3 regions of the Paenibacillus sp. FSL R10-2796 genome follow, and region 3 is predicted to be linked to each of the others. Evidence: riboswitches for the same ligand, from Rfam matches in the RefSeq annotation. Region 3 holds a riboswitch; each other region holds the start of a gene.

Region 1 (10,324 bases), 1.3 Mb from region 3:
CATTAAGGTGCTTGTGCCACAACGCGGTCTTAAGAAGCAGATGGTTGGCATGGCTTGCCAAAATGCAAGAGTGGCTATCGACGAGAAATTCCGGCTGATTGAACGGGATGAAGAGCGTACCTCTGGAGCAGCGATCAGCTTAGGCGAGAGCTTGGGGCTTGAACGCTTGAGCCGTATTGAGGCGTTCGATAACTCGAACATTCAGGGGACTAATCCGGTCTCAGCGATGGTTGTCTTCATTGATGGTAAGCCTGCACGAAAAGAGTACCGTAAATATAAGGTTCGTACGGTAGTGGGTGCGGATGATTATGGAACGATGCGCGAGGTCATTCGGCGGCGATATGAACGGGTATTGAAGGAGAATCTTCCGATACCGGATCTTATCGTGGTCGATGGAGGGAAAGGGCAAATCTCCTCTGCGATTGATATTCTGGAGAATGAGCTGGGATTATTCATTCCGGTCTGCGGCCTTGTTAAGGATGATAAGCATAAGACGGCTCAGCTTTTAGTTGGAGATCCGCCAGAGCCTGTCGCGCTAGCCCGGGACAGTCAGGAATTTTACCTTTTGCAGCGGATTCAGGATGAGGTCCATAGGTTCGCGATTACCTTCCACCGTGAACAGCGCGGGAAGTCCATGGTTACCTCCAAGCTGGACTCTATACCTGGTATAGGTGAGAAGCGCCGTAAAGCGCTGCTAAAGCATTTCGGGTCGCTTAAGAAAATTAAAGAAGCCTCCGTGGATGATTTCCGTACACTTTCTATTGGAGAAAAGCTGGCAAAACAAATTCTTGATGCGCTCAAGGATGAAGAGCCAACCTCATAGCAATGGTGACAAAAGAAAAAGGGTATCAAAGCAGCGACTAAAGCTGCTTTGATGCCCTTTTTTAATTTTATTACGTCTTCACATTAGTTTAAATCAAAGAAGAAGGCTCCACCGGCTTAGGCTTCTGTGGTGGATTAAATCGATAGACGATGTAAGCGACTATGAACGGCATAATAATCGCGAAGATACCCGCGCCTACATTTACGCTCTCCTTCATAAAGATCAGCGTAGCGCCCATCAGGATGCTGTCAAACACGACATGGCTGAACATGACAGCAATAAACCCGTAACGAAGGAAAATATAGCTGAACAGCAGCCCGATTACAGTCAGCTCAATGGGACGGGAGCTGATGGGATAGATCGGATATAACGTATGGCCAAACGCCCAAACCAGCGTGGTGATCAAGCAAGCGATAAAAGTGTTCCGGAACACCTTTTTCAGCATAGGAATTCCGAAAAAGCGATAAATGGCTTCCTCAGATAAACCAGCGAGCCATGCGACGATAGGCAGAAGCCAAGCATATCTCATGTTATAAGGAGATTGGGTGGCGTCTGTAGTAGACCAATTGTGCAAGGTAAACGATAATATGATGAACATAACCGTCTGCACCCCTAGCAGAACGAAAGCCCAGATGTAACCAGCCCGGATACTGTCCAACACATATTGTCCATAGCCGGGCTCTTTGGCGCGGGGCCAAGGGTTCATGCCTTCCTCTTTTCGCCATAAGCCATTGCCGCCCACTAAAGAGAAGTAGAGCAAGGAGGACATCAGCAGGCTGTACAAAGCATAAATGATAAACATAATGACAGAGGTAATCTGTGCTTCTAGCCCTTCACCCGTAGATTCAGGCAGCATATTATAGGTGCTGATCATCATGATTACAAAATAGGCTGAGCTTAGGAATACTCCACGTTTAAAGGAAGTATGCTCTCTTCTAAGAATACTGTAGACGAGTGCCAGAATTCCTAAAATCAGTGTGGGTATACCGTAACCGAATAATGTTAGCTTTTCCGCTAAAGAGGTCTGTCCTTGTACGTAGGAGGTATGCCAAGCTGGTGCAGTGAATCCGGCATTAAAGGTGGATACCTGCTCTCCACTGAAATCAAAATAATAGTGCAATAAGGATTCGCCGACCTGAACAGTACTATCCGTATATACTAGCCCATGGCTTCCTGTATTCGATTCAATTTGTAGCTTGGCAGGATTTACTTCCCATTCCTGAAGCCAAGGACGAGCAAGATTCTCCTTCTGCGCTAGAGTGAGGTCAGCTCCCTTGTCCTCTTTTGCACCAACGGAAGCAATGCCTGGCCCCTCATCGGAGACAACTTTTGCAGCCTTTGAGAAAGCGACAATCTTACCGGTATACATATTGAGGTCAACGATGATTTGCGGCTCTTGCTCCGCTGAAGGAGTAAGCGTTGCCCGAAAGACATCAAAAGGATATTTTTGATCCAATTTTTTCTTGGTGTAGTCCTCCACAAGCTTCTCGCGAGACATATAACCATAAAAGGAAGAGTCCGTCTGGTAAAGTACATTCCATTGATCGTTTGGTGCTTCGGTGTAGTTGAGCTTTTGTTCTGCGAATAATATGGCTTGGTCACGGGCTTCTGCCTTGCTAATGACGGTGGTATCTTCACCTGTAGGGCTACTAAGCAGTGAAGGGGAAATCTGAAACATAATAAATAGAATAAGACCGATAATGCCCGAGATGATGAGCCTCTTGGAGAGGGCACGTTGCTGTAAGGGCTGGCCGACGGGATTCATGTAACGCCTCCTTGTTATGTACTGACAATGTTATGTTCCATTATAGTATTAGTGCCTGGTTGGTTACAAAAAACATTATATGTTCTTTTTATGGGTAATAGAGATAGTATAGAATAGTCATGTGAATTTATACCATGAATTTTATCGTGTTCATTTCTGCACGAATGATGAGAATCGGTGTAATTGCAGGGAAAACACGGAAAAGTGATGAGAAAAGGCACTCCTTTTGATGCAGTCTCTTTAAACCGCATTTTTTCATGTGAATGAGCATTAATTGTGTCTTTGTGAATTCACTAAATAACGTATATAATTTGTATGCAATTGTATAGTAGCCGAATTTCTGGTGAAAACGGGGGAACCATAAGAAGTGATGAAAAGTGGAGTGTACACGATAAATGGCACTTTCATCAGGGGTGAATTTCGTTCTGGGAACGAATAGGGCAGCCTGCACAGTCCGAATCCGACAGCTAACCTCGTAGGCTAATTTACTGCAGGAACCAAGTCAGCATTGGTTTTCCAGTGCTTTTTTTGTTGGAATTTTTGATAAGAAGGTGAGCAAAGTGGCTTCACAGTTTCGCAGGATTTCTGAATTTAAGTTTCTGAAGCTCTCGCCGCCGCAGATACTGGTGCTTGGTTTTGCATCGATCATTCTGATAGGGGCCTTGCTGCTTATGCTGCCCATCTCAAGCACAAGCGGGAATTCCGTGGAATTTATTGATGCATTATTTACTTCAACGTCGGCAACCTGTGTTACAGGGCTTGTTGTGCTGGATACCGGAACTTCGTTCACCATTTTTGGGAAAACCGTAATTATGATTCTGATCCAGATCGGCGGCTTAGGTTTTATGACCATGGCCACTCTATTTTCACTGGTGTTAAAGCGTAAAATATCTTTGCGGGACAGGCTAATCCTACAGGAAGCCATGAATCAAGGCTCTATGGAAGGAATTGTGCGACTGATCCGGAGAGTCCTCATATATTCTCTTGTCATAGAAGGCTGTGCCGCTGTGCTGCTGTCTATTCGCTGGGCTTTTGATATGCCGTTGGGAAAAGCGATTTATTATGGCATATTTCATGCGGTGTCTATGTTTAATAATGCGGGGTTCGATATTTTTGGGGATTTTCGCAGTTTAACTGATTATGTATATGATCCGCTTGTGAATATTATTGTGATGTTTCTGATTGTCTCCGGCGGGATTGGTTTTATTGTAATGTCAGATCTGGTGGAGTTTCGGGTAACCCGCAGGCTGTCTCTACATAGTAAAGTTGTCCTGTCCACCAGCACAGGGCTGATTCTGATCGGAGCTTTGGTTATTTTTATATTTGAGTTTACTAACACTCGTACCCTGGGTTCACTGAATTTCGGCGGTAAAATATTATCGGCCTTCTTTCAATCCGTGTCTCCCCGTACGGCTGGCGCGAACACAGTAGATATTGCTGGACTTCGGCAGGCTACACAATTTTTCATAGTGATTCTTATGTTTATTGGTGCTTCTCCGGGCTCAACGGGCGGGGGGATTAAGACAACAACCTTTACGATGATGATTGGTGCTGTAATTGCTATGCTGCGTGGACGGGAAGATGTTGTGTTGTTCCGTTATCGGCTGGCTCAAGAGCGCATCTACAAGGCATTAACGATCACGCTGCTGGCTTTGTTGTTAATTGCCTCTGTGTCGATGATACTCTCCACAACTGAAGACAGTAATTTCTTGGCAATCTTGTTTGAGACGACCTCCGCCTTTGCTACGGTAGGACTGACTATGGGGCTAACTCCGGAACTGTCAGCGATCGGTAAGATTCTACTCTGTCTGACGATGTTTGCAGGTCGGCTAGGTCCACTAACCTTAGCGTATGCACTCGGTCCCAAACAGGGTAAACCACTGTATAAGTATCCGGAAGGTAAAATAATTATTGGATAGGAGTTAATTAGAAATGAAAGCACAGCAATTTGTAGTAATCGGCTTAGGTCGCTTCGGTTCAAGCCTGGCGCTTGAGCTGATGGAAATGGGCTACGAGGTGCTCGGCATTGACCACCATGAAGAACGCGTGGAGGAAATGAGCGATCAGCTGACGCATACGGTAGTAGCAGATGCTACAGATGAGGGAATTATGCGCTCGCTTGGTGTACGGAACTTTGATTGTGGGATTGTTGCGATTGGTGACAATATGGAGAGAAGCATTCTGGCGGCCATTTTGTTGAAGGAGATTGGAGTCAAGCAAGTGGTGGCTAAGGCAATCTCTATCCTTCATGGCCGCGCACTGTCGCGGCTGGGGGTTGATCGGGTTATTTTTCCGGAGCGGGATATGGGGATTCGTGTGGCACATCAGCTGGTGACGCCCAATTTGCTGGATTATATTGAACTGTCCAAGGATTATAAAATTGTCGAGCTGACCGTACCTTCCTGCATGAACGGCAGAAGCTTGTCTGATTTAAATACAAGAGCTAAATATGGCTGCAGTATTGTTGCCCTAAATAGGGAAAGCGGAATAATCGTCGCTCCAACTGCCCATGATTATTTGAGTGAAGGCGATGTTATGGTACTCATTGGTCCTAATGAAAGTATTGACCGTTTTGAGAGTGAAGTTGTGAACCAAGAATCATAGAAAAAGAAGCTGACTCAAAAGTAGTGAATTCTACTTAGGGGCAGCTTCTTTTTTATGGAGTAAAGAGTAGGAAACGTATTGGATTTTAATATGCCATATGACTATAGACCATGCGTAGTGTTCTATAATGTTGGTTTGGTCGGTGCGCGACTTGCTAGGTGTGGTTATCGTACGGCTTGAAATTAGATGATTTGAGGTATCTGTGACGGTGAAATATGTGTGACGAAAAGCGATATGCGTTCTTTGTTTGTACGATGTACAGAGTGGGTGTGAACTAATTAGGGAAGACCTCCCTAAAAATAGCCGCTATTCGCTCTAAATGAACGACATTAGGGAATTCCCCTCTAATAAACAGAGGAATTCCTTTATTAGTTAGTTACTGAATGGGCCGAAAATTAGGGAAGTTTTCCCTAATTATAAGTCTGCTGAACAGAAATCTCTGAACTTCAGGGAGAAATTCTCTAATTACGCTATAAGTACTTCACTTATTGCCTCATTTGGAGATCACTAGGTGCGCCCCTTGATTCATTTGGTCCGGCTTTACTGCTCACGTTCTGTCAGAAACATCTCTTCGGTAACTTGCACCAGACTGCGAGCCGCCGTGCTCATGCTTCCATCGTCACGGTAGATCAGGCAGGTGGTCCGTTGAGTCTGTTCCAGCTCCTTGATATGTAAGGACACCAGCCCGCCGCCGTTCAGCAGCTCTGGACGCAGATAAGACTTTGGCAGCAACGCAGCCGCTTTGACAGTCGGAAGCAGCCGTACGATGGCTTCGAAGGAGTCAATCTCCATGCGCACATCGGGATCAATCCCGCAGCGCTGGAATAGATCGTCCGTCAGACGCCGGTACCAGGTCCCCTTTGAGAAGAGAATCATAGGCAGCCGGGATAGATTATCCATGGTTAGCTTGGAAGATAAATTTAAAGGATGCTGCTCTGAGACGACTAGTCGCAGTTGATCCTCAAATAGAGAAATGCAGCGCAACCCAGGTTCTTGAATAGAGGAAGCGATCAGACCTACATCTGATTTTCCCTCACTAACTGAGGATACGATCTCATGCGTTCGGCCTGTGATCAGCTTCAGCTCTGCGGTCGGATATTTGTCCATATAAGCGTTTACCAGCGGCGGAAGCGTGGTCTGCAGGGAGGTAAGACTAGCCCCCAAGGTGACAAGCCTTGGCTCCCCCTCTTTGAATTTGGAAAGAGCCTCCAGAAACTTGGAACGCTGCTGCCGTTGTTCAAGCGCATAGGAATAAGTGAGACGCCCAACCTCGGTTAACTCCAGTCGTTTGCCATAACGATTAAACAGTGCAACCCCCAGACGTTCCTCGAGTTTAGAAATTTTGCGAGACAAGGCGGGCTGGGATAGATTGAGCTGGCGTGAGGCCCGGTTTAAGCTGGAATGTTCCACAACTGCTGCAAAAACATCTAAATCGTCAAACATAATTGAGTTCCTCTCCTAATGCGATGTACGATCAGTAGTGATGAAATTCATAGCCGTAAGAGTAACTGTTCTTATTACATAAGGAAAATCAGGTTATGTCGGAAAATGTTGTTTTGCTAAATGAGAATTATTATCATATAAAATCTATTCTTATGCGTTTATTGTATAACGTTTAATAATTAGATTGCAATTCCCTTATAAGCGAAAAAAGAGTAACATGAAAAGTGACACAAGATATTCACATTTTGTGAAAAATAAAACTAAGTCCGGTAAACTCTAGGATAACGGTAAATTAAGGAATTATGTCATTGGATTGTCAACGTTATCCTGTGTCAAATGTAGTTCCGGCGGTGAATACCCATTAATGAAAACGCTGTTTTAATCGGAAAGGGGTTACTTTGTATGAAAGGATTTTATTCCAGAAAGATTCATTCCTTGCTAGGCGTTATCCCACTTGGAGCCTTCTTCATTGAGCACATGATGACGAATTTTGCGGCTGTAGAGGGTGGCGCTTCCGGTTTCACTGACAGCGTGTTATGGCTGAACAGCCTGCCGCTCGTCTTCTTCCTGGAATTGTTCGGTATATGGCTTCCTCTGCTGTACCATGGGGTATACGGACTTTATATTGCGTATCAATCCAAGCCGAACTTGAACCGTTTCAACATTGAAAGAAACTGGCGTTATACCCTGCAACGGATTACAGGTATTGTTACCTTCATCTTTATCGTCTGGCACTTGTTCCAAACACGGGTTCAGGTGGCGGTGGGTAATGTGGAGCATGAAGAATTAGGCGGTCTGATGCATGATATCGTGACTCAGCCACTTCTGCTGACACTGTATATTATCGGTATCGTTGCTGCATGCTTCCACTTCTCGAACGGTCTCTGGTCTTTCTTGATCAGCTGGGGAATTACCGTAGGTCCACGTGCACAGCGGGTATCTTCTTACCTCTGTCTTGGCATATTTGTATTAGTAACTTTCATGTTCCTGATTTCGCTGGTTACTTTCCGTGACAGTGAATTTCAAACTGCAGCAACCATTGCCCAGTCCATAAAGACCTTCATTTAATTTAAGAATCCTTTCTGATATTTTCGATAAAAGGAGTGAACTATCATGGCAACATCCGATATCATTATCGTGGGCGGCGGCCTGGCCGGCCTGATGGCTACCATCAAGGCAGCGGAAGCTGGTGCGCATGTCCATTTATTCTCATTAGTTCCTGTAAAAAGATCACACTCCGTATGTGCGCAAGGCGGCATCAATGGCGCTGTAAATACCAAAGGTGAGGGCGACTCCCCTTGGGAGCATTTTGATGACACCGTCTATGGCGGTGACTTTTTGGCGAATCAGCCGCCAGTTAAGGCGATGTGTGAAGCTGCGCCAGGTATCATTCACCTTATGGACCGGATGGGCGTTATGTTCAACCGTACGCCGGAAGGCCTGCTCGACTTCCGGCGTTTCGGCGGAACGAAGCGGCACCGTACAGCTTTTGCCGGCGCGACTACAGGCCAACAGCTGCTGTACGCGTTGGATGAGCAGGTGCGCCGCTGGGAAGCTGAAGGTCTCGTAACTAAACGCGAGAACTGGGAGTTCCTTTCAGCTATCATCGACGACGAAGGTGTATGCCGAGGCATCAGTGCCCAGAATCTTAAGACGATGGAGATTGAGACTTTTCCTGCGGATGCTGTTATTTTGGCAAGCGGCGGGCCGGGTATTATTTTTGGCAAAACAACGAACTCCGTAATTAATACAGGGACAGCCGCAAGTGCGGTATACCAACAGGGCGTACATTATGCCAACGGAGAATTTATCCAGATTCACCCAACGGCTATTCCGGGAGATGACAAGCTCCGCCTGATGTCGGAATCGGCACGTGGCGAGGGCGGCCGTATCTGGACTTATAAAGACGGGAAACCGTGGTATTTCCTCGAAGAAAAATATCCGTCCTACGGTAACTTGGTGCCGCGCGATATTGCTACACGTGAAATTTTTAATGTGTGTGTGGATCAAGGGCTGGGCATTAATGGCGAGAACATGGTGTATTTGGACCTCTCTCACAAGGATCCGAAAGAGCTGGACGTGAAGCTTGGCGGGATTATTGAAATTTACGAAAAATTCATGGGGGATGATCCCCGTAAAATACCAATGAAGATCTTCCCGGCTGTGCACTATTCTATGGGCGGCATGTGGGTTGATTACAATCAAATGACGAACGTTCCGGGTCTTTTTGCAGCCGGAGAATGTGAATATCAATATCACGGAGCGAACCGTCTAGGCGCCAACTCTCTGGTATCTGCTATTTACGGCGGTATGGTCGCAGGACCAAAGGCTGTTGAATACATTAAAGGCCTGAAGAAATCATCGCAGGATATCTCTTCTTCCGTATTCGATAGCTTCCACAAAAAGCAAACGGACAAATATGAGTCTCTATTGGCAATGTCGGGGACAGAGAATGCTTATGTGATCCACAAGGAACTGGGCGAATGGATGACTGCCAATATGACCGTGGTGCGGCACAATCCGAAGCTGGAAGCGACCATTGGCAAAATCAAAGAGCTTAAGGAGCGTTATCGCAAGATCAATATGAATGATGCATCGCGCTGGAATAACCAAGGTGTGGCCTTCACTCGCCAGCTCTGGAATATGCTGGAGCTGTCCGAAGCGATGACACTTGGAGCGCTTATGCGCAATGAGAGCCGTGGTGCACATTACAAACCGGAATTCCCGAATCGTAATGATGAGGAGTTCTTGAAGACCACAAAAGCAGCCTGGACTGCAGAGGGTCCACAAATCTCCTACGACGAAGTGGATGTCTCGCTGATTCCTCCACGGGTACGCGATTATTCGAAGGATTAATGCTTTCCAGTAACAGAATAGCTTGCGAGGCAAGCTTCATGAAATAAAATCAGGCAATTTTAGGAGGGAACCATTATGGCGGAAACAGCTGCAGCTCCCAAAAACGTAAAGTTTATCATCACCCGCCAGGACGATCCACAAAGTTCATCGTATGTCGAGGAATTTGAACTTCCTTATCGTCCAGGTATGAATGTAATCAGTGCTTTGATGGAAATTCAGCGTAACCCTGTGAATGCCAAAGGTGACAGCACAGTTCCCGTATGCTGGGATTCCAACTGTTTAGAAGAAGTGTGCGGAGCTTGCTCCATGGTGATTAATGGCAAACCCCGCCAAGCCTGCGCTGCACTTATAGACAATCTGGAGCAGCCTGTACGAATTGAGCCTATGAAGACATTTCCGGTGGTGCGTGACTTAGTCATTGACCGTACCCGGATGTTCAATGCACTAAAAAGGGTGAAAGCATGGATTCCGATTGACGGTACGTACGATCTTGGACCGGGACCGCGGATGCCGGAGAAAAAACGGCAGTGGGCCTATGAATTATCCAAATGTATGACCTGTGGCGTATGTTTGGAGGCTTGTCCGAATGTCAACGAAAAGACGGATTTCATCGGACCGGCAGCCATTTCTCAAGTACGTCTGTTCAATGCTCACCCTACAGGTGAAATGAACGCTGACGAAAGATTGGACGCTCTGATGGAGGATGGCGGGATCGATGGCTGTGGTAACTCACAGAACTGTGTACGTGCTTGTCCAAAGGGGATTCCTCTTACGACATCCATTGCAGAAATTAACAAGCAAACAACGAAGCATATGTTCAAACGTTGGTTAGG
Region 2 (10,324 bases), 2.6 Mb from region 3:
CAACAACAGGCCTTCATCCGTCAGACATCAAGCAGCTCCATACCTTATTGAGCAAATTGGTTGATACGGGAAATACCGTCGTAGTTGTGGAGCACAGCTTAGAGTTGATTCGAGAGTCCGACTGGGTGATTGACATTGGCCCTGAAGGTGGCGTTGTGGGCGGTAAGCTTGTAGCTGAAGGTACACCGGAGCAGGTTGCTGAAGTGCGGGAATCCTACACAGGGATGTTCCTGAAACGGATTCTGGCTGAAGGGCTGTAACTTAATAAAAGAGGTGCCCAAAGCCATGAAAATGGCTGGGGCACCTCTCTTTTTTTGAACTTAAACCAAACCTCTGCTCTCAACTCTAAACTTTGCCTGAACGTCTGAACCAATCCCATTCGCGCGTACTTAGCACTTTCGGAATAAGAGATGAATTATACGTACGTAGCACATTAGGATTAACAGATGAATTTACACGTACGTAGCACTGTAGGATTAGCAGATGATCAAGAGTCGATGGTGTTTGATCCGCAGATGATTAGGATACGGTAGCATCAGACAGCGAATGACAGCGAAAGACTATGCTTCGGCGGTATCGGACTCAGGAGTCCAGCGAATGATCATTCTTAGGCGTATCGGACTCAGCAGACGTTATAAGCAGGAAAATCCGCCATTTGGAGTATTATCGGACCGCATAGCTCCTATTGGAGGGAAAATCACCGTATAAGAGCCAGTTTCTAAGGAATAGCTGCACTGGGGTCCGATAAGTTGCTGAAAAGGCGATAAATTAGTAAATAGCGTCATTGGAGTCCGAAAGCCTCAGCAGGAGATCATGGTATCAGTAGCAGTAGTGGTAGCAGTAGACCCGGCGAATGATCATACTTCGGCGGTGTCGGACTCAGGAGTCCAGCGAATGATCATTCTTCGGCGTATCGGACTCAGCAGACCTTATAAGCAGGAAAATCCGCCATTTGGAGTATTATCGGACCGCATAGCTCCTAATGGCGGAAAAATCACTGTATAAGAGCCCATTTCTAAGGAATAGCTGCACTGGGGTCCGATAAGTTGCTGAAAAGGCGACAAATTAGTAAATAGCGTCATTGGAGTCCGAAAGCCTCAGCAGGAGATCATGGTAGCAGTAGCAGTAGCAGTAGCAGTAGCAGTAGCAATAGCAGTAGCAGTAGCAGTAGCAGTAGCAGTAGCAGTAGCAGTAGCAGTAGCAGTAGCAGTAGCAGTAGCAGTAGCAGTAGTAGTAACAGTAGTAATAGACCGAGCAAATGATCATACTTCAGCGGTATCGGACTCAGCGGACCTTATAAGCAGGAAAATCCGCCATTTGGAGTATTATCGGACCGCATAGCTCCTAATGGCGGAAAAATCACCGTATAAGAGCCCCTTTCTAAGGAATAGCTGCGCTGGAGTCCGATGAGTTGCTGAAAAGGCGATAAATTAGTAAATAGCGTCATTGGGGTCCGAAAGCCTCAGCAGGAGATCGTGCATCTAGCGCAGCTTAATAATCTAGCAGACGTCCATTATCATGCCATTGCCCGTACATTTTATTTTCTTTAGTGTTTGCTATGAATTTGTCTAATTTACTCTTAAATAAATCTGGCTGATGTTTATTGCTTTGGATCGTGTCGATCCGAACTCTCTTATAAAGGGCTGGAAAGGCCGTGAAATTCTCATATACTTGCCTGTCCTCTTTTAGCCGTTGCTCTATAATCTTATCTACTATAAAAGAATCAGGGTTCATATCAGGAAGTACCCGTTTTCCTTCAGCACTCATTAACCCCAGCTTTTCGAGGCGGCGGACACGCTCTTTATTCAATTCAGTCCAAGAGCTTCTTTTGCTTCGGGGAGAGAGTCTTTGCGCCAGCTCCGTTTCCGAAATTTTCTTTTTCACTCCATCGATCCATCCAAAACACAAACATTCCTCAACTACGTCCAAATATAGCAACGTTTCTGGGTTTGGCGTCATACTAACGAGTACCCAACAAGATTTTTCAGTCTTAGAATTCTCCTGCAGCCAAACTCTTAAATCTTCTCTCGTTTTTACTGTAATTAGATTTTTAATCTCCATAATTAAAATACAATTTCCTTTCTAGGTATGGAGTGGAGCGTCTTGCCCATCCGAGATTAAATAGCTTCCGCAGGAACCTGATACCAAAAAAGAGCATAGTCATTCATGGTGGAAGCATGGCCTAACTGCCGTAACATAGTAGATACATTGCCTCTATGATAAGTCCCGTGATTGGCGACTTGCAACACAATTTCTGATAGGCGTGTTTGGCGGATTCCGGCGAATGGATTGTCAAGCAGAATGGTTTGCTCCAAATCGGATTGGTTGTGTAACCATGCTTTGTATTGTTCTGATAGCTGGGCAAAGATATTTACGTATTCATCCACAGAATCTAGAATGCTCAAATTTAGCGGGATACTTTGTTGAAAAGCCTCTGGCATGGCAGTGCCTGTTAATACAAGATACCACATCGTATCAACCGCATAGATATGGCTAAGGGCATGAGCGATGGTGGGAAATGAGCTGTTCACTTCTTGACTTAGCACAGAAGGCGGGAGTTCCTTGATTCTCCCCAGGATAGTTTGGTTTGCCCATGTGTGGTATTTAAACATTTCTACTGGATAATTTGTCATTAGTACATTCTCCTTTTGAATGGTCATGGATTTGTTTTTTTGTTACTGTAGTTAATATAAAAGAAGAAGTATGACATCAGACTGTCATACTTCTTCATAAAGTTTGAGTGTGTTTTGAAGCTGCTCTTTTAAAATACCTCGCAATGCAGGGGGTTCGAGGACTTCGGCGCCGCTGCCAAAACTCAGCAGAATGGACCAAAGCCAACGTGCTTCCAATGGCTTATACACAGGAATTCGCATCGTCATGCTTTTATCGGAATGAAATTCCTTGTCGACTTGATGAAACTGATCCAAAGCTTCTGCCAAAGCCTCAGTGCCTACCCGGATCACTATTTCCTCCACCTGATCTGCCCTGTTTGAACAGCCGGCCTCTTTGGGTACCTCATGTTGCGAATGAAAGGTATCCTGCGTCAGGAACAAATTCAGCATCCGGGAAAGTCGGAACTCCCGATAGTCCTGCCGAGCCCGGCAATAACCATAGATGTACCAGTTGCTATATTTAAAATGAAGCTTTACTGGTTCCATTTCACGGGTTGTACGTTCATTTTTTACACTGATGTAATCAAAACGGACAACATTTCGTTCCGCAATAGCCGCACGTAAAAGAGGAAGTGCGTCAGGATCCGTACGCCGGGTTTCAAGATCCACCGCGAGACTAGAGGTCTGTGGCTCCGTTCCAATCGTTTGCAGCCGTTCAATGGTTCCTTGCGTATGCTCATCTTCAAACACGGAAGAAAGACTGTTAAGTACAGTAATCAGAGAAGTGACATCATACGAACGGAGCAGGCTTTTATCCATTTTATATCCGTCCATGATGCCATATCCACCTTTAGTACCCTGATACGATACGACCGGGATGCCAGCGGCACAAATCACATCGATATCCCTATAGATTGTTCGCTGGGAAACCTGAAACTCTTCAGCCAGCTTGGAGGCAGATAAAACTTCGTGGTTCAATAGTTTATAGATCATAGAAATCAATCGTTCCAATTTCATGTGTGCATTCCCACCCATTAGTCCATTTCGTGTTACAGCGTGATTATATCATAGATTTTTTCGGGCTAATTTTGGGCGGGAGGAGTTTTGTTGTTGGTGATGAAGAAATATCCTATGACAGAGTCTGACAGAGTTGATTAATCTATTTACAGATTAAATCCGCAGGCTCGCCTGATAAATCATTAACAGAAATAATAGCATCGTTTTTTTTCACAGGTGGGGTCCAATATTGCTCATTCCCAGGCAGGTCATCGAACCATTCGGCGTCCTTTGGACAATCTAGAATCATAAACTTTCCGTATTCCTGATCTCTGGATTGATGGTATTTGAGATAGGCTTTTCCGTTATCAATGGCGAGAATTTCTATTTTTCCTGAGGTGTGGCTCATGGATAAGCGTACTCTTTTGCCAAGTCCTGAGGTTCTGGCTTTGGCTTCTTCTACAATTTGATAGACTTGCTCGAGCGGTAATACGAAATCCCGGTTTCCGGCTACGGGCCGGTTCACAAAGAAGTAGTAGGGTGTAACGCCAGCCCATGAAAGCCGGTCCAGTAGTTCCCCTAAAATAACGGGATCATCGTTGATGCCTTTGAGGATGGGGGTCTGATTTACGACAATTGCCCCTGCGTTGTGGAGAGCTTTAAATGCTTTTTTGGCTTCAGGTGTGATTTCACGAGGATGATTGATGTGCGCCATAACATAGATTCGTTTGTCTTCGGTAGAGTAAGTACGAATCAGCTCCAGCAGTTCTTCGTCTTCAGAGATCCGCATCGGATTAAATACGGGAATTTTGGAACCCAGTCTAATGATCTTAACATGCTCAATGCTTCTTAGATTTTCAATAATGGATCTTAGCTTCGGTGTGGAGAGAATTAAACTGTCCCCGCCCGTAAGAAGTACGTTGTTAATCTCCGGATTATTTGCGATATACTCCAAGCCCGGAGAGACATCAGCCATCGCCTCTTTCACGTCATTTCGGAAAAGACGCTTACGGAAACAGTAGCGGCAATAAGCCCCGCAGACCTCGGATACAATCAGTAGTGCAGTGGTTCTATACTTGTGCTGACAACCAGGTACCACATAATTCGTGTCCTCATCGGAGGCGTCCCAGCGCCCATACTCCAGCAGTTCACCTTCGTTAGGAATAACCAGCTTACGGATGGGATCATTTGGATCATCCCAGTTAATTAAAGACAGATAGTAGTCATTTACACGAAAAACAAATTTGTCCGTAATTTCTTTCAGATTCTCTTTTTCCAGCTCAGACAACATAGCTATTTTGTTAATATCCGTGAAGTACTTTACCTTTTGCACGTACATCTCTCCTTTGTCTCGTAGTGTGAGAAATGAGGGAGCCTTAGTGTCAAAGGCCAATCTACTGCCAGCAGGGTCCAAAAAAGCACGAAAAGAGACCCTTAGCAAGGGTCTCTGGTTATGTAAATAACATGGAAAGCAGACCCATCCACTGCTGACGAGGTTAGCTGACGGACTCGGGTAAGATGGTACCCTACATTCTAATGCTCAATGATTCGCCCCAATTAACTGGTTCCCCCGCTTTTCAACTGTAAAAGTTGGAAATTAAGCGTAGATAAAGTATACCCTATCAAGTTTTGATAAGTCAAAAGAGAATCCTAGATTCACTTTCAATTGTTAGCGCTACTTCCGCCGAGTAGTTTAGGCAACAGCGTTAGCAGCTTCTCCCGGGTTAACGCATCACTAGAGTTCCATTTGCTTCCGTCGAGCAGATAAACATGTCCCTGACGTACTGCCGGGAGATTGTTCCAAAGTGAACTGTCTAGTAATCGTTCCATCGCAGCTCGCGAGTCTTTGCGTTCCGGAATGAGCATGAAGATATGATCTCCGGCGTAGGCAGGCAGTCGTGTTGGATCAACTTCGGCGAACCCTAACTCTTCGTCCAATATGGCCTGGATCTCTTCGGTCGGTTGTAAACCACATGGGGCATAAAGCGCAGTGGAGAATCCGGACATTCCCATAGCATACAGATGATCTCCATGATCATAGACCAAAGCAGAGGCGGTTTCTCCAACTTGGAGGGTTGTCGTGTAAAGCTGCTGCCACATGGCAGCGTTTTTGATTGTGAATGACTCCAGCCATGCTTCGGCTTCGCGCTGTTTACCTAGCCAACTGCCTAGTGTCCGCATTCGTTTGTCGAGAGATGCAAATGAATCAAAGGTGAGTGTCGGAGCGATACCAGAAACTGCTCTGTAGGCTCTTTCATCACTATTTGCCAAAATGATCAAATCTGGGTTTAGGGAAGCGGTCAACTGCGGGTCCAGTGGAAACCCGACGTTGGCGAGCTTCTTAAGCCGATGTTTATAGACGCTGTTCCGGGCGAACGCTTCATCTCCACCGATAGGCTTTACGCCTAACGCGAGAAGGTCGCCAAGTGTTTCGCCATGATAGACAATACGTTTCGCTCGCTCTGGAATCTCCACCTCATGACCCGTCCAATCCTTGACGGTAAGCTTACGACCTTTCTGATGTGCATATTGTCCGGGTGTAACTCCGGTTTTTTGCCGAAAGCGGCGGCTAAAATAGTATTCGTCCGAGAAGCCGACCAGTCTGGCGATTTCCCGCAGTGGTTCAGTCGATTCCTGCAGGAATCGTTTGGAATGATTAATGCGCAGATCCGTCAGGTATTCAAGCGGCTTTTTACCCGTAAGCTGCTGAAAGATCGGTGTATATTGCCAGATTGATATTCCCGCCAGTTCAGCTAACTGCTTCACGGTGATACTCTCTGTATAATGCTCCTGAATGAATGTTATGGTCTTTTCTACGGATTCCGTAGGACTTGGCAGGTGTTTGGAAGGGTAATTATGCTCAAAAAGTAGCAGCAGCAATTCTTGGAATTTTAATTGTCGCTTGAATTGTTGTACATCATCGGTGTTATTCCTGTTCATGAGCAGGTCTTCGACTAGTCGGATTACCTTGGTGAACGGGTGCACAATTAACTCCCGTCTGCCGGAAAGCAGCTCTCCAGAATATCGTTTAGGATCCTCGGTTGTATAAATTGCTGTAAAGGTGATGAGGTAATAATACAACGTCAGCTCCTGGTTGTCCGTACTATAGGAGATTCCAGGAGATAGTAGATAACATTTATCCGTACTTAGTATCACGCTTTGATCATCGAGGTTCAATTGTCCGTTCCCTCCAGTAAATATGAGAAGGGTATAGTCCTGGGTTGTACGCGTTATAGAGCTTGAATCGGCAGCTTGAATCATCAGTTCGGCCTCGTTTAGCTGAAATAGCAGAGAGTGGAGTGGGGGGCAGGACGATGATGTATGCAGCATGGGTTCAGCCTCCGTTCATTTGGTGAGAATGATTATCAATGAATTCATTGTATATAAAAAAAAGAAGCATATCAACAGCTGTTGACATGCTTCTTGCAGTTTTTTATCAGCCTTGTGTTAAACTCTTCATCACAGAAGGTTAATTCATATTCAATAGCTGTGGAATTTCGCCAAGCAGCCATTCTCTTGTTGTCGCATCACTTGAAGTCTTCATGATGTCTTGTGTATAGACATATCCGTTCTTGACGGCAGGAAGGCTCTTCCAGATAGGGCTCTTTAATAGATTCTCTGTGGATTGTTTTGCTTCTTCTGCCACTGGAGTCAAGAGGAATATCCGGTCTCCGGCATATTCTTTCAGGACTTCCATGGATACTTCCTGGAACCCTTTACCTTCATCAAGGATCGTTTGAATAGCTGGAGTTGCCTTGAAGCCATTCTCCCCATAGAGTACCTGGGAAAGTCCGGTTGCAGCCATTATAAACAGTCTGTCTCCTGGATAATAAGTGAAGACCGCAGCCGTTTCGCCCTCTTTCATGCCTGCGGATTTCAATTGCTTCCACATGTTCTCTTCAGCGGTTTTATACTGCGCAAGCCATGCTTCTGCTTCAGTCGTTTTCCCAACAATTCCACCAATGTCCAGCATACGTTCCTGGAGTGGGGCAAAGGTATCAAATATTATAGTGGGTGCAATTTTGGAGAGCTGTTCGAAATCAGCTTCATCTGTGCCCGCATAGATGATCAGGTCAGGCTGAAGCTCCAATGTTTTTTCCAGATTGATAGGGAAGCCTACATCCTCCACACCTTGTAATTGATCTTCAAAAACCTGGCCTTCACCCATAGAAAGAGGATAACCTACCGCCTGCACACCAAGTGCGAGCAAATCGCCATAAGTTTCTCCAGAATAGATAATTCGCTGCGGATTCACCGGAATCTCTACAGTATGCCCTATGTAATCTGTATAGGAGCGGGTAGTCGCTGCTGCTTCATCTGTACTGCTATCTGAGGGTTCTGCTGAAGGTACCGCGGTTGCAGCGGAAGAGTTCCCGGTTTTGTTCACCGTACTATTGGCAGAGGATTGTTCCTTTGAGTTTCCGCACGCCAGTAGCAATGTACTCAGCAAAAATAGTACACATACCACAGCGAAGGACTGTCGTACCTTGTTCATATCTTATTGCCTCCCTATTATATGTAACGACCACCAATAATGATAATCATTCTCGATTAAAATATATCATAAATTAAAGCCTCTTTTTACTCAATGGACAAAAAATAACCCCGTAATTTGATTTGTACAATCAAGTAAAAAGGATGTGTTTAAAATTATTTTGAATTATTTTTAGCTGCTTGGAAAAATACTCTAAATAACAGCAATCGAGAGAAAGAGAGGGAGCTTGTCTTCATAATAAACTTGGCAAAGGAATCCCTTGAAGCACATAGGATTGTGGTGTTTTTTTGAATCTGATTACTGTTATGTATTAAGAAGTTCAGGTGATGAAAAAATCCAGGTTTGTCCACATTGATTGTAATCGTTATCATTACGTGGCATGTTATCTACCGTGCTTGACGTCAGTAGAAGGGCTTTGTTATGGTTTTTATAGTCAAACGCAAGCCGAAATAGCTTTTTGTAGAATATGCAGAAGGTTTTGCGTAAGATATTCTAACCAAACATAATACGAGGGAGATGGTTGATTGTGATCAAAGGAATTATTTTTGATTTTGACGGAACGATTATCGACACGGAGACTGCTTGGTACACCGCATTTAACGAGGCTTATGCAGAATATGGAGTGGATCTGACGCTTGAACAATATTCCACCTGCATCGGCACGAGCTTGAACAGTTTTAATCCTTATGAATATTTAATGACTGATCTTAAGCTAGCGATTGACAAAGAAGAGTTCAGTAAGGCTGTTAAACAGAGACACAGCAAACTTATGGAGCTTGAAACAATACGACCAGGCATTCAGCATTATCTTGATTCCGCCAAAGCAGCTGGACTGCGCGTAGGGCTGGCCTCAAGTTCTTCACTGGAATGGGTGGAAAAATATCTGAATCAATTGGGTATTCGCGAGTATTTCGAATGTGTTCGGACTGCCGACCATGTGGCAAAAGTGAAACCAGATCCCGAGCTATATAACCAAACGTTAGCTTGTCTTGGAATCACAGCTGATGAGGCGGTTGCTATCGAGGATTCACCGAATGGATCTAAGGCAGCGGCAGCAGCTGGCATCCGTTGCATTGTGACGCCTAACGAAATTACTAATTTTCTTGAATTCGATAAGCAGCACCATAAAATTGATAATCTAAGTCTTCTTGAATTTGATCATGTAGTTACTCAACGTTGCTTCGTATAGAGAAACCGAGAAACTAAGTTCAAATTAAAGGGGGATACCAAATTGAGAGCCGTACATTTTGGAGCAGGTAATATTGGCAGAGGTTTTATTGGGCCTATGTTGTCGGACTCCGGTTACAATGTTTGTTTCGTCGGAAGAAATAAGAGTAAAATTGCCCAATTGCAAAAACGTGGGCAATATCCTGTCACCCTAGCTAACAAGAACCGGGACAGCTTTATTGTTGATAATGTTACTGCAATCAATCTGAATGATACTGAGGACGTTACTAGAGCTATAGCAGAAGCTGAAATTGTGACAACTGCCGTCGGAATATCCGCTTTAAAAGATATTGCTGAGACCATTGCGCAGGGCATCGAACGAAGGCTTGAAAATAGCAGAAATCTCAACCCTCTTCATATCATTGCCTGTGAGAATGGGATTGGAAGCAGTCAGAAGTTGAAAAAATCAGTTTATCGGCATATGAAGCAATCCTTCAAGGAACTTGCCGACCGCAATGTCGCTTTTCCCAATGCGATGGTGGACCGGATTGTACCTATGCAGAAAAATACAGATTCACTTGAAATCCTCGTTGAACCCTTCAGTGAGTGGGTTATTCCCCGCAGTGGAATGATTGGTAATTACAATGAAATTAAAGGCGTCCATTATGTGGATTCGCTGGCGCCATACCTCGAACGGAAGCTATATACTGTGAATACAGGTCATTGCAGTGCAGCCTATTTTGGATACCTGGAAGGTTATACTAGCATTCAAGAAGCGATGTCTGATCCCGAAATCAGAGTTCGTGTTCACGGGGTGCTTAAGGAAACAGGGGCCTTATTGGTGCATTTATATGGCTTCAAGCCCATAGAACATGACCGGTATATAGAAAAGATGATGGAGAGATTCACTAACCCCAACTTTAACGATAAAATTACACGTGTCGCCCGCTCGCCGCTTCGCAAGCTTTCACCTAATGATCGGCTCGTAAAACCGGCAATGCTTGCTCATGAACTTGGTTTTGAGACCTCACATTTAGTCTCAGCTATTGCTTCT
Region 3 (10,324 bases):
AGGCAATATGCCATATCTTGTACCCGCGACAGCGCTTAAGCAAGAGGAAGAGCGGCTTGACGCGTTAAGAAATGGTGCAGTTCTGCCGCCGATCGAGACAGTGAGACTTAAACGGGACGGATCATTAGTTGAAGTTAGCGTTAGTACCTCGATAATTCGAGATGAAGAGGGTTATCCCCATTCCTTTATTCACGTTTCTCGTGATATGACGGAACGCAATCGAATGGAGGAGCTGCTTAGACGCTCTGAGAAACTAACTACAGTCGGCCAATTGGCCGCAGGAGTAGCTCATGAGATTCGTAATCCTCTTACCACATTAAAAGGATTTCTACAGCTTCAACAGGAGAAGGAGCTCTTGGTTCCGCTTCATATAGAGCTGATGTTATCCGAGCTGGAGCGGATTAATCTTATCGTCAGTGAATTTTTAATTCTGGCTAAGCCACAAGCCGTTCATTTTCAGGAGAAAGATCTTCGCTACATATTAGGTGATGTAGTTTCTCTATTGGATAGTCTGGCTCATCTACATGATATTCAATTTAGTACGAAATTCTCTGAACAACCTGCTACTGTACATTGTGAAGAGAACCAGCTGAAGCAGGTATTTATTAATATTGTTAAAAATGCAATTGAGGCTATGCCCGAGGGTGGCGTCATTTCGATGGAACTTTGGAACTCTGTGGATTGCGTCTTTATTGTAATTAAAGATCAGGGTGAAGGGATTCCAGAGGACGTGCTGCCTAAGCTGGGTGAACCGTTCTTCACGAATAAGGAATCGGGGACTGGTCTTGGGTTAATGATTAGCCAGCGTATTATTCAGGCTCATAAGGGTCATTTGGAAATACAAAGTGAAGTTGGCCGGGGGACAACCGTTATGATTAAGCTGCCTGCAGCTGGAGGGGTTACACCTTGGCTCAACATTAAGGATGAACGGAGTGAAGAACAACGTGAGAATTAATAAATTCATCAGTGAGACAGGGTACTGTTCACGCCGAGAAGCAGACAAGCTTGTGGATGCCGGCAGAGTTACGATCAACGGAGAGCCTGCTGTGCTGGGCAGTCAGGCTGTTCCGGGCGATGATGTGCGAATAGATGGTATAGCGCTTGAAACCTCGAGCCAGACGGTCTACATTGCTCTAAACAAGCCGGTTGGGATTACATCAACCACAGAACAGCATATCAAGGGGAATATTGTCGATTTTGTAGGTCATCATGAGCGTATATTCCCGATTGGTCGTCTCGATAAGGATTCGGAAGGATTAATCTTGCTTACTAATGATGGTGATATCGTTAATAAAATTTTGCGGGCGGAAGGCCGGCATGAAAAAGAATATGTGGTTACCGTGGACAGACCCATTACGCCTTCATTTATTACCGGCATGTCGAGCGGTGTGAAAATATTAGGTGAGAAGACGCTGCCCTGTGAGGTCACGCGTATTACGGAGCGTGTCTTCCGTATTATTTTGACAGAGGGCAAAAATCGCCAGATTCGTCGTATGTGCAGCGCTTTTGGCTATGAGGTTCGAAAGCTGCAACGCATTCGGATTATGAATATTCGCCTGGGGGCATTGCAAACGGGAGAATGGCGGGAGCTGTCTGCTGATGAGAAGAAAGAGCTTGGAGCTACGCTGAACTACGAATTACTGTAGGAATGTTATTACAATGTTACAGGTCCATATAGAATGTAGTACTCGCAACAAAAAAGAGCTGTCCGGGGTCTAAGACCTTTGGACAGCTCTTTTTATTACCTTACGACATCACTTATTCAGCAGAGGGAACAATCCCTGTAAACTCTTTGGATTCTTGATATTTGCGAATAATGGAAACCTCTACCCGGCGATTCTTGCTTCGACCGGTAGCTGTGTCATTATCCGAAATAGGATGATACTCGCCGTATCCAATCGCACTAAATTTGCGCGGATTTAGATTCGTGTTCTGCAGCAAAATCTTCATAAACTGAAGTGCCCGATCCGCACTCAGATCCCAGTTGGATGAATAGTTGCTATTAGAAATTGGAATATCGTCGGTGTGCCCTTGCACTACTACATCATAATCCGGGAATTGCTGCAGCATCGTTGAGATGGATTTAGCTAATTGCCGCGAATCATCCTTAACAATGGCTTGGCCAGAGGCGAACAATGCGTTATCACTGATCGTAATCATTAGCTGAGATTGATTAAGCTTCGTACTGAGCAGATCAGTTAGACCGTTGCTCTTAATATATTGATCGAATTGTTTCTTAAGCTTCTCTAAATCCTCTTGTTCCTTTTGTCGTAGCTTTGCCATTTCTGCTTCTTCAGCTTTCTTGGAGGTAGAGCTACCCATCTTATCATTTTTCCCCAGATCTTCTTGAGTTTTACTAGGCATTGCTGCCCGCTCTTCAAGAATACCTGTACCGCCATTAAGTGCGGAACTGAAGGCTTGACTCATCTCTTCAAATTTCTTGGCATCCGTTGCGCTCATAGAATACATAACGATGAACAGAGCCACCAGAAGAGTCATGAGGTCGGAATAAGGTAACAGCCACGATTCATCGGCATGTTCTTCATGCTCTTCGTGTCTAGTCTTTTTGCTCACCTGATCCACCGTCCTTCTCATTTAACTTAACGCGTTGCGAAGGTGTTAGGAATACAGCAAGCTTCTGATTGATGGCAATAGTAGATACACCGGACTGTATGGACAAAAGACCTTCGACCATCATCATTCGAACTTCGATTTCTTGTTTGGAGAGACGTTTCAGTTTATTAGCAATAGGATGCCATAATACGTAACCTGTAAAGATACCAAGCAAAGTGGCGATGAAGGCAGCCCCGATTGCCGCAGCCAATTTGTTCATATCACTCATATCAGCCAGAGCGGCGATGAGGCCGATAACCGCCCCGAGCACCCCAAGGGTAGGAGCATACATACCTGCCTGTGAGAAAATGAGCGCTCCTGCTTTATGTCTATCCTCTGTGGCGTGGATATCCTCCATGAGGACATCGCGGACAAAATCCTGATCATTTCCATCAATGATCATCCGCATGCCATTCCTGAGGAAGTTATCTTCTATTTCATCGACCTTTGATTCTAGAGCCAACAGACCTTCACGCCGTGTGATAGAAGCCCATTCCATGAACATAGTGATTAATTCGGGTTTACTGATTAATTTCTTTTTGATAAAAATCATTTTGAACAGACTTGGAATCTTTTTGACCTCGTTGAAAGGAAAGGCCATGAAAATAGACGCTGCCGTACCCACCAAGATAATAACGTAAGCAGCAGGTGTGGCCAAAGCATGAAGTGGAGCGTGCTTGAGGATCATGCCCCAGATTACAGCAACCAAACCAAAAATTAAACCAATTATTGTTGAAATTTCCATTTTGCACCTCGTCCGTGAGATTTAAGATGTGTTCCGACAATGCCGCGTATATCATCCTTGAAACAGCGGCAGGGCACTCTGTGCGAAACCGAATTAACGTATATTCTTATTTATCGACATCATTCGGTTTTTTGTGAAGTCATTTTTTCGGCTATAATGGATAAGGTAAGTAATTATTCATCTGTGAAGAAAACGGAGTGATATACGTGGGTGTAAAGCATGGTAGAGATTACGGTGAAATTCTAACAGATTTGACCGAAGCCGTCGGACGAATTTCCGATGGATATTTATTTTTTGAGATGGATCCGGACGAGTGGCAGGAACTACCCCAAGAATCAAAGCTGGAGGTATGGGAAGCATTGGCTGAGGATCTTTTCTTCGCGCTGGGTAATGAACCTATGATTGAAGTGGGGAGCGGCGTAATTATTTACGATAAGGACACGCATCGCATTAATATTTTAGTTGGCGAAGAGGATTTGGCTTCAGTGGTTTTGATTTAGGCAGAGGAGACGTCTGGACGTAATTTGCCCGTAGTTAGTAGCCCGTGTTAAAATTGATAAAGCCGAGTTATAATCGCTGGGATTTGTGAATACATTAAATCGAAAATATCGCCTTTATCCTGGCACATCCCTTGGACCTCAGAAGCTAAGGGATGTTTTGTTTAACGCCTAAGTCATGTAAAGGGAACTGCGCACTTTACTGCAATTTTTTGTAAGGGAGGAAACGAATTGTTATTTACGGAAGAGGAACTGCGTGAGGAGATCACCAAGCTGGAGGGATGGAAGCTGGATAATAATGTTATGGTGCGAAAATATATGTTCAGCCAATATATGAAGGGCATTGCGTTCGTTGATGAAGTAGCCACGATTTCAGAAGCCTTCGATCATCATCCACATATTACGATTGATTATAAAACAGTTACCCTGCGACTTGAATCTAATGAAGAAGATGGGATTACGGCTCTAGATCTTCGAGCGGCGCATGAATTTAATGAAGCCTTTGAAAAAAATCATTAGTTTAGCCAAAATCATAAAATAAACGCCCGTGCATAGATAGTCACCTATCTCATACACGGGCGTTTTTAGTTGCTTGATGGGTTACTTTTTCTCTGAGAGCCAGAGTGCGACGTTGGCGATCTCTTCAGGGGCTAGCTTCTCTTTAAAGGAAGGCATTTGACCACGTCCTTTGGTGACGATGCTGTAGATTTCCTCAGCGTCATGCTGGCCGCCTTCATTCTGAAGACTTGGTCCAACTCCACCTTGAAGCTGATCGCCGTGACAGGTGATACAGCTGGCTTTCACGGTTGCTTCTGCCTTTGCTGCGTCCAGTTGAACTACCGGCATCGTGGGCTTATTTTCTTCCGCTACCTCTTCTTTACCCGGAAGTGTAAACATGAGTACTACCGCAAAGGCACAGGCGGCAAAAAACAAACCGCTCATGATCCATTTCTGCATCCCAATTCGTCCCTTCTATGTAAGCTGCTCCCTACATTATAGCTTATGGTGAAGCGTTATCATAGGGTTTGTGACAAAAAAATGAACGAGAATACAATCATTCTTATGAAATATCTGGTATTTAATATCATTTGTCATAGACCATGCAATAAAAAGGTTTGTCTCCTGTAGGTGTGCGGCGTTCATACGTATCTGTAATCGTAAATCCACATTTTTGATAAGTTCGAATGGCGCGTTGGTTCCAGGTCAGGACTTCTAGATCTATCTCTCGATCAGGATAACGACTCAAGGCTGTCTGGACGATGGCATCTACGAATAGTTTGCCTAAACCATGGCCGCATAGATCGGGGCGCATCCCAACTCCTAAACGGACGACTCCTTCCATCGGGAACAACTGTGCGAATCCGCACAAAACCTCTTGTTCATTTAATATGGAGATATATTGTTCCTCCCGGAGCTGCGGATCACCAAACTCGATGCCAAGAGCCTGCATCTGCTCCCACGGCATCCAGCCATAAATATTATATGGGGGCGTATAGCTCCACTTACAAATAGCTTCTCCGTGAATTGCCTCCATAGGAACAACATGAAAAGTTACCGAGGGATTTATCATAAAGTCAACGATCTCCTTTCACGAGGACATTGCTATATTACTAATTATATACAAAATGGGGGAGGTTCGACTCAGAAACTTTATATGAGAGGAATGTTTTACAAATTATGAGAGGGGTAAATAAGTAATAAGACAAAAAAACAAGCTCTCCTCCAAGAGTTACCTTGGAAAAGAGCCTATGTACGTTACTTATTGCACATCATCATTGTCTTCCGATTCAGCAGCAACCGATTGATAAGCGTCTGTGCTCATAATGCGCTTGGCACCAACGTAGCGTTTCACGTAGTAGCTATCACTCAGAGAGCTAATCGTAACACCGCGTGAGGTAGAAGCGTGTGCGAACTTACCTTCACCGACATAAATGCCGACATGTGAGACACCTTTGCCACTTGTATTGAAGAATACAAGATCTCCGGCTCTTATATCATCACGGGAGATTGCTGTGCCCATTTGATATTGGGAACCTGATTGGTGTGGAAGGTTAATGCCAATCTTATCAAACACATACATTGTAAATCCGGAGCAATCAAATCCGTTAGTGGATATACCGCCGGATACGTATTTAGTACCGATGGCCTTGTCAATCACTTTATCCATTTTGGAATCTGCGAAAGCGCTTCCTGCTCCGATGGTGAGGATGATGGAAAAGCTTAGTACTGCTGCTGCTAACTTCTTCTTCAAAAGTGTATACCCCTTCCAAATGCCTACGAGGTTAGCTTAAGGGTTCGGTTGAAGGTCCCCTATGACCCCTCTATATAATGGAGGTCAATTCACCCAAAGTTGGTTCCCCCGTTTTCCTAATAGTTAGGAAACTCGGCTCATACTGTTGATTAGGATTAGCTTGTAATCAATACATGACAAAACCTTTGTAAATAACAACTTAATGATTACAAAAATGTTACTAAAATCTCACTGCGCTAATTGTAACAAACAGAAAGCCGCTTGGCAATCGTTTTTAACATATTAATGCAGAAAAATTGGCATTTTTACGGTAGAAAGGCATATGTAAGCGTTAATAATGACCTAATTTTTAATATAATTGCAATTTTTATCAAATAAACGTGTTTCAATTGGGCTCTATTAGTGTAAAAATATATTATGGAAAAAAGAAAAACCCGAATTTGATTACGGGAATAATCAGATTCAGGTTCATATAGTTGTAATTATGAGGTTATAGTTGTGAGGAAGGTTTCAATCGAAGGCTACAGCTTGATAAGCTGAAGTACTCATTACTCTTTTAGCGCCAACATAACGATTGGCCCAGTAGGTCTGACTGAGTGAAGTGATGGTCACTCCACGCGAAGAGGACGATTGTGCGAATTTTCCGTTTCCAACATAAATGCCGACATGGGATACTCCATTGCCAAGTGTGTTAAAGAACACTAGATCACCAGAACGCAGATTGCTTTTGGATACAGCAGTTCCAACGCTATATTGAGCTTTTGATGTACGAGGTAAAGTAAGACCCACATTCTTGAATACATATTTTGTAAATCCAGAGCAATCAAATCCGGCAGTGCTTGTACCTCCGGTTTTATAGGCAACTCCAATAGTCTTTGAGATTACAGTGTCCATCTTAGAGTCGGCAAAGGCGCTTCCTCCACCAATAGATAATGCCATTACAAGTCCTAGCGCCGCAGCGACGCATTTTTTTCTTAAATTATGTCTTTTCAAAAGATGTACTCCTTCCAAGGCCTGCGAGGTTAGCTTAAGGGTTCGGTAGAAGATTCCCTATGATCCCTGTAAAGCGAGATCAATTCACCCAAAATATGGTTCCCCCACTTCCCGGTGCAAAGGAATTAGGCGTGTTAAGCACCAAGAGAATGACGTTTCGACAGTTACACTTACGATAAATACATTTAGTTATGTAGGAATCGTTTCAATTGATTACAAAATTGTTACTAATAGCACAGGACTTATTGTAACAGAGCTTTTATGATTTTGCAAATACTCTTAAGTTATCCGTAATGAGAAAAAGTCCCAGCTCCTGAATACAGGAATTGGGACCTTTTTATTATGTCAAATAAGGTTAATTTATTGTGGAAATGCTTTGCTACGCCATAGATGATATTGTGCAGAGATTCCCCACATTTTTAAGAGCGTAGAAGGTAGTGGTGAGATTTGCCGTATTATAAGTGCCGGCAGGCCGGGACAGAACAGACCCGTCAGTCCGCACACTAGCAGTAAGAGCAAGCCTCCCGCACCAAGTACAATGGAAACACCTATAGCAGGAATCAGTGACCGCAAGCAGATGAACAGTGAGGAGAACATTCCTGTACCGCCGGTGTAACCAAACTGCATATATAGAAGAAACAGGCGCACGATAAAAATATATATAAGCCATGCCAATACGTATGGTACTAAATGAAGTAACAAAGTGTAGTTAAACAAAGAGGATAAGAACAGCCCGTACATTTTTGGAGCAAGCCAGTAAAGCGGCAGCAGGGTCAGCACCCATTCGATTAGGCTAAAGACTAAGACAGGTAGTCCATAGATCTTCATGCCGGGGAAAAAGAACAGCCCGCGCTCGCCCTTTCGCTCCTGGTGCAGCTCATGCAGCAATCCTGCCCTTATGAAAGGAGAAAGCAGAAGTCGCAAGACAACAAGTCCTAGAAGCATCCATAACCAAGTGCGTATCGCAGGGTCAGTATTCAAGCTGAACTGTCCCTCGATATAATACAACAGTCTGCCCATACCGCTGCCGCCGGCGTCTTTATCTGGATAGCGCAGTAGAATTGGAATAATAGCAGATCGGATGAAACCATACATAAAGTAGCCCCAGAGCAGTCGGTAGATGAAGAGCAGAATTAAAATATAAAATTGCTCCTTCATGCTTTGCCAGCCGCGGGTTATCGATGTTCTCACAATCATTCACCTCACCAGACAAGAGTTCCGAGCACGGTTTCAAGTAGTTTAGTTACACTTAACGTCCAGCGAGAGAGCGTCTTGGGCTCTATTTCCGCCAGCCTAAAGTTGTTTAAATGTTTGCTCTCCAATAAGATGGAATGCTCAGGGTCAATCTCAGCAGAGAGAAGAGGCTTATCGCTTAACAATTGAAACGTAGTCTCTGCTCCTTCACCGTTCCAGACCCGCTGCACCGAAGAGCTGTCGGCGAATGTGAATTTCACGGGAACATCAACGTAATGGCTCCCTTTATTTGAAATCTTCACTAATGATTCGTAGCTTTGAGCATCGCCGCTGTTATTTTTTTTAAAAGTAATCGTATCTACTGAGAAGTCAGGCGCACCATCACCATAAATGTAATCATCGAAATAGGCCTGCCATGATTTTTTGGTTACCTTCTCAACGACTTTCTGAAAATCTGACGTAGCGGGATGCTGGAAACGGAACTTACGAGCGTAGGAGGACATGATGTTGTTCATTGCTTTGGTACCTACCTGGCGTTCGATATCTTTAAGTACAAGCTTGCCGCGGATATAAACATTTCGGCTATAGGAATCCGCCCCTGCATATTTCCACGTTTCCAGATTTAACGGCTCAGGTATAGTCACCAGGCTGGCCTGTAAAGGCAAATTAGACTTGATACCGTATTCTTGTTCCATAAGTCTGTCTTCGGCATAGGAAGTAAAGCTTTCATCCAGCCAAGCCTCTTCGAATTCATTACTGGCTACCATACCGTAGAAGTATTGATGGCCGATCTCATGAATGACGGTTCTTTCAAGTGAGGTATCTGGAGAAGAATCTGCGGCCCCAAAGGCTGTAATAAGTGTAGGATATTCCATTCCTCCAGCGCCGTTTCCCTCCTTAGGTGGGACGATAATAGACAGCGTAGAGTAGGGATAAGGGCCATACCATTTGCTGAAGTAGGTCAGGGCAGCCTTGGCAGCTTGAAGGTAACGCTCTTGTAAGTCTTTGTGCAGTGGGTCGAGATACACCTTAATTCGTACTCCAGGCACTTCCGGCGTAGAGAAAGCTTCCTCTGCTACTGTAAAATCAGGGGATGCAGCCCAAGCGAAGTCGTGGACATCATCGGCGTAGAACTGATATATTTTTTGATCTTGTTTGAGCTTGGCATTTTTTACAGGAAATCCGGTCGCAGCCACCGTATAGTTGGAAGGAACGGCAATCGTTACATTAAAGATGCCAAAATCACTGTAAAACTCAGAGGTCCCGTGATACTGATGCAGGTCCCAGCCTTCTTCTTTAACTCCGCGTGTGCCCTTAGGCTCGTATACACTAAGCTTAGGGAACCATTGCCCAGCCATAACGAAGTTACCTGAAGCACCCATGCGAGCAAAGATTTTGGGCAGCTGGACTTCATACTGAAGCTTAAGTGTTACACTTTCCCCACCATTAACAGGCTGAGGAAGATGTACCTTTAGAAGCGTCTTATCGTTGATATTGCCGTCATCAGGTTGAACATATTGCACTCTTTGCATTAGCGAAGTTCCCTCTGTCGTGCGCAGATCGGTCAGCGTCATATTTCCGAAGCCGTTCTCAGGCATGCTGTCGCCTCTGAGCGTCCCCCCGGATTCCTTCATAAAGGTGGTATCTGATGAGGCGAATGCATTTGGATACATGTGAAAATATAAATCACTTACTGGCTTTACTCCGGGGTGTGTCCAGGTTACTGTCTCAGAAGCTTTTAAGGTTTCTGTGTCAGGAACAAGCTGGACATCAATGTGATACTCGACTACCCGCTGGCTTAAAGCCTCCTCTGCCGGGACGGGTGCGCTCTCAGGCAATACCTGCTGTGGTACGGCTGCAGGCGCTGTGCCGCTGGAGGACTTGGCCTCTTTTGAAGCAAAGCTAGTAACAGAAGCTGTTGAGCTATCCCCTGAAAAGGCCCATATTCCTCCTCCCAGCAGCGCGAGGATGGCCAGGGTCGCAAAGATGATGTACTTTAATGACAGTGACTTCATAGTGTGATTCCTCCCG

What was found. Region 3 has a riboswitch for cyclic di-AMP ahead of NST58_RS00540 (C40 family peptidase). Riboswitches for the same ligand answer to the same signal wherever they lie in the genome.
Region 1: it holds a riboswitch for cyclic di-AMP, as region 3 does, so the genes downstream of both, NST58_RS27350 (TrkH family potassium uptake protein) here and NST58_RS00540 (C40 family peptidase) in region 3, are expected to answer to the same signal.
Region 2: it holds a riboswitch for cyclic di-AMP, as region 3 does, so the genes downstream of both, NST58_RS11870 (KamA family radical SAM protein) here and NST58_RS00540 (C40 family peptidase) in region 3, are expected to answer to the same signal.

What each region holds. Positions count from the first base shown of each region.
Region 1 covers NZ_CP150178.1:6,124,509-6,134,832, reverse strand. Annotated here, with positions in the region: gene uvrC (excinuclease ABC subunit UvrC) at 1-823, shown strand, start outside; gene NST58_RS27355 (CPBP family intramembrane glutamic endopeptidase) at 912-2,588, opposite strand; cyclic di-AMP (ydaO/yuaA leader) riboswitch at 2,909-3,084, shown strand; gene NST58_RS27350 (TrkH family potassium uptake protein) at 3,149-4,507, shown strand; gene NST58_RS27345 (TrkA family potassium uptake protein) at 4,521-5,192, shown strand; gene NST58_RS27340 (LysR family transcriptional regulator) at 5,733-6,635, opposite strand; gene NST58_RS27335 (succinate dehydrogenase cytochrome b558 subunit) at 7,038-7,703, shown strand; gene sdhA (succinate dehydrogenase flavoprotein subunit) at 7,749-9,491, shown strand; gene sdhB (succinate dehydrogenase iron-sulfur subunit) at 9,567-10,324, shown strand, end outside.
Region 2 covers NZ_CP150178.1:2,670,183-2,680,506, forward strand. Annotated here, with positions in the region: gene uvrA (excinuclease ABC subunit UvrA) at 1-260, shown strand, start outside; gene NST58_RS11845 (hypothetical protein) at 814-1,005, shown strand; gene NST58_RS11850 (hypothetical protein) at 1,111-1,341, shown strand; gene NST58_RS11855 (YdeI/OmpD-associated family protein) at 1,492-2,061, opposite strand; gene NST58_RS11860 (DinB family protein) at 2,118-2,633, opposite strand; gene NST58_RS11865 (YafY family protein) at 2,718-3,629, opposite strand; gene NST58_RS11870 (KamA family radical SAM protein) at 3,772-4,941, opposite strand; cyclic di-AMP (ydaO/yuaA leader) riboswitch at 5,081-5,222, opposite strand; gene NST58_RS11875 (AraC family transcriptional regulator) at 5,271-6,938, opposite strand; gene NST58_RS11880 (ABC transporter substrate-binding protein) at 7,078-8,103, opposite strand; gene NST58_RS11885 (HAD family hydrolase) at 8,630-9,292, shown strand; gene NST58_RS11890 (mannitol-1-phosphate 5-dehydrogenase) at 9,335-10,324, shown strand, end outside.
Region 3 covers NZ_CP150178.1:107,723-118,046, forward strand. Annotated here, with positions in the region: gene NST58_RS00500 (sensor histidine kinase) at 1-955, shown strand, start outside; gene rluF (23S rRNA pseudouridine(2604) synthase RluF) at 945-1,646, shown strand; gene motB (flagellar motor protein MotB) at 1,759-2,574, opposite strand; gene motA (flagellar motor stator protein MotA) at 2,558-3,358, opposite strand; gene NST58_RS00520 (hypothetical protein) at 3,565-3,858, shown strand; gene NST58_RS00525 (4a-hydroxytetrahydrobiopterin dehydratase) at 4,087-4,374, shown strand; gene NST58_RS00530 (cytochrome c) at 4,456-4,812, opposite strand; gene NST58_RS00535 (GNAT family N-acetyltransferase) at 4,940-5,425, opposite strand; gene NST58_RS00540 (C40 family peptidase) at 5,615-6,067, opposite strand; cyclic di-AMP (ydaO/yuaA leader) riboswitch at 6,112-6,254, opposite strand; gene NST58_RS00545 (C40 family peptidase) at 6,617-7,045, opposite strand; cyclic di-AMP (ydaO/yuaA leader) riboswitch at 7,103-7,241, opposite strand; gene NST58_RS00550 (hypothetical protein) at 7,460-8,290, opposite strand; gene NST58_RS00555 (M1 family metallopeptidase) at 8,302-10,308, opposite strand.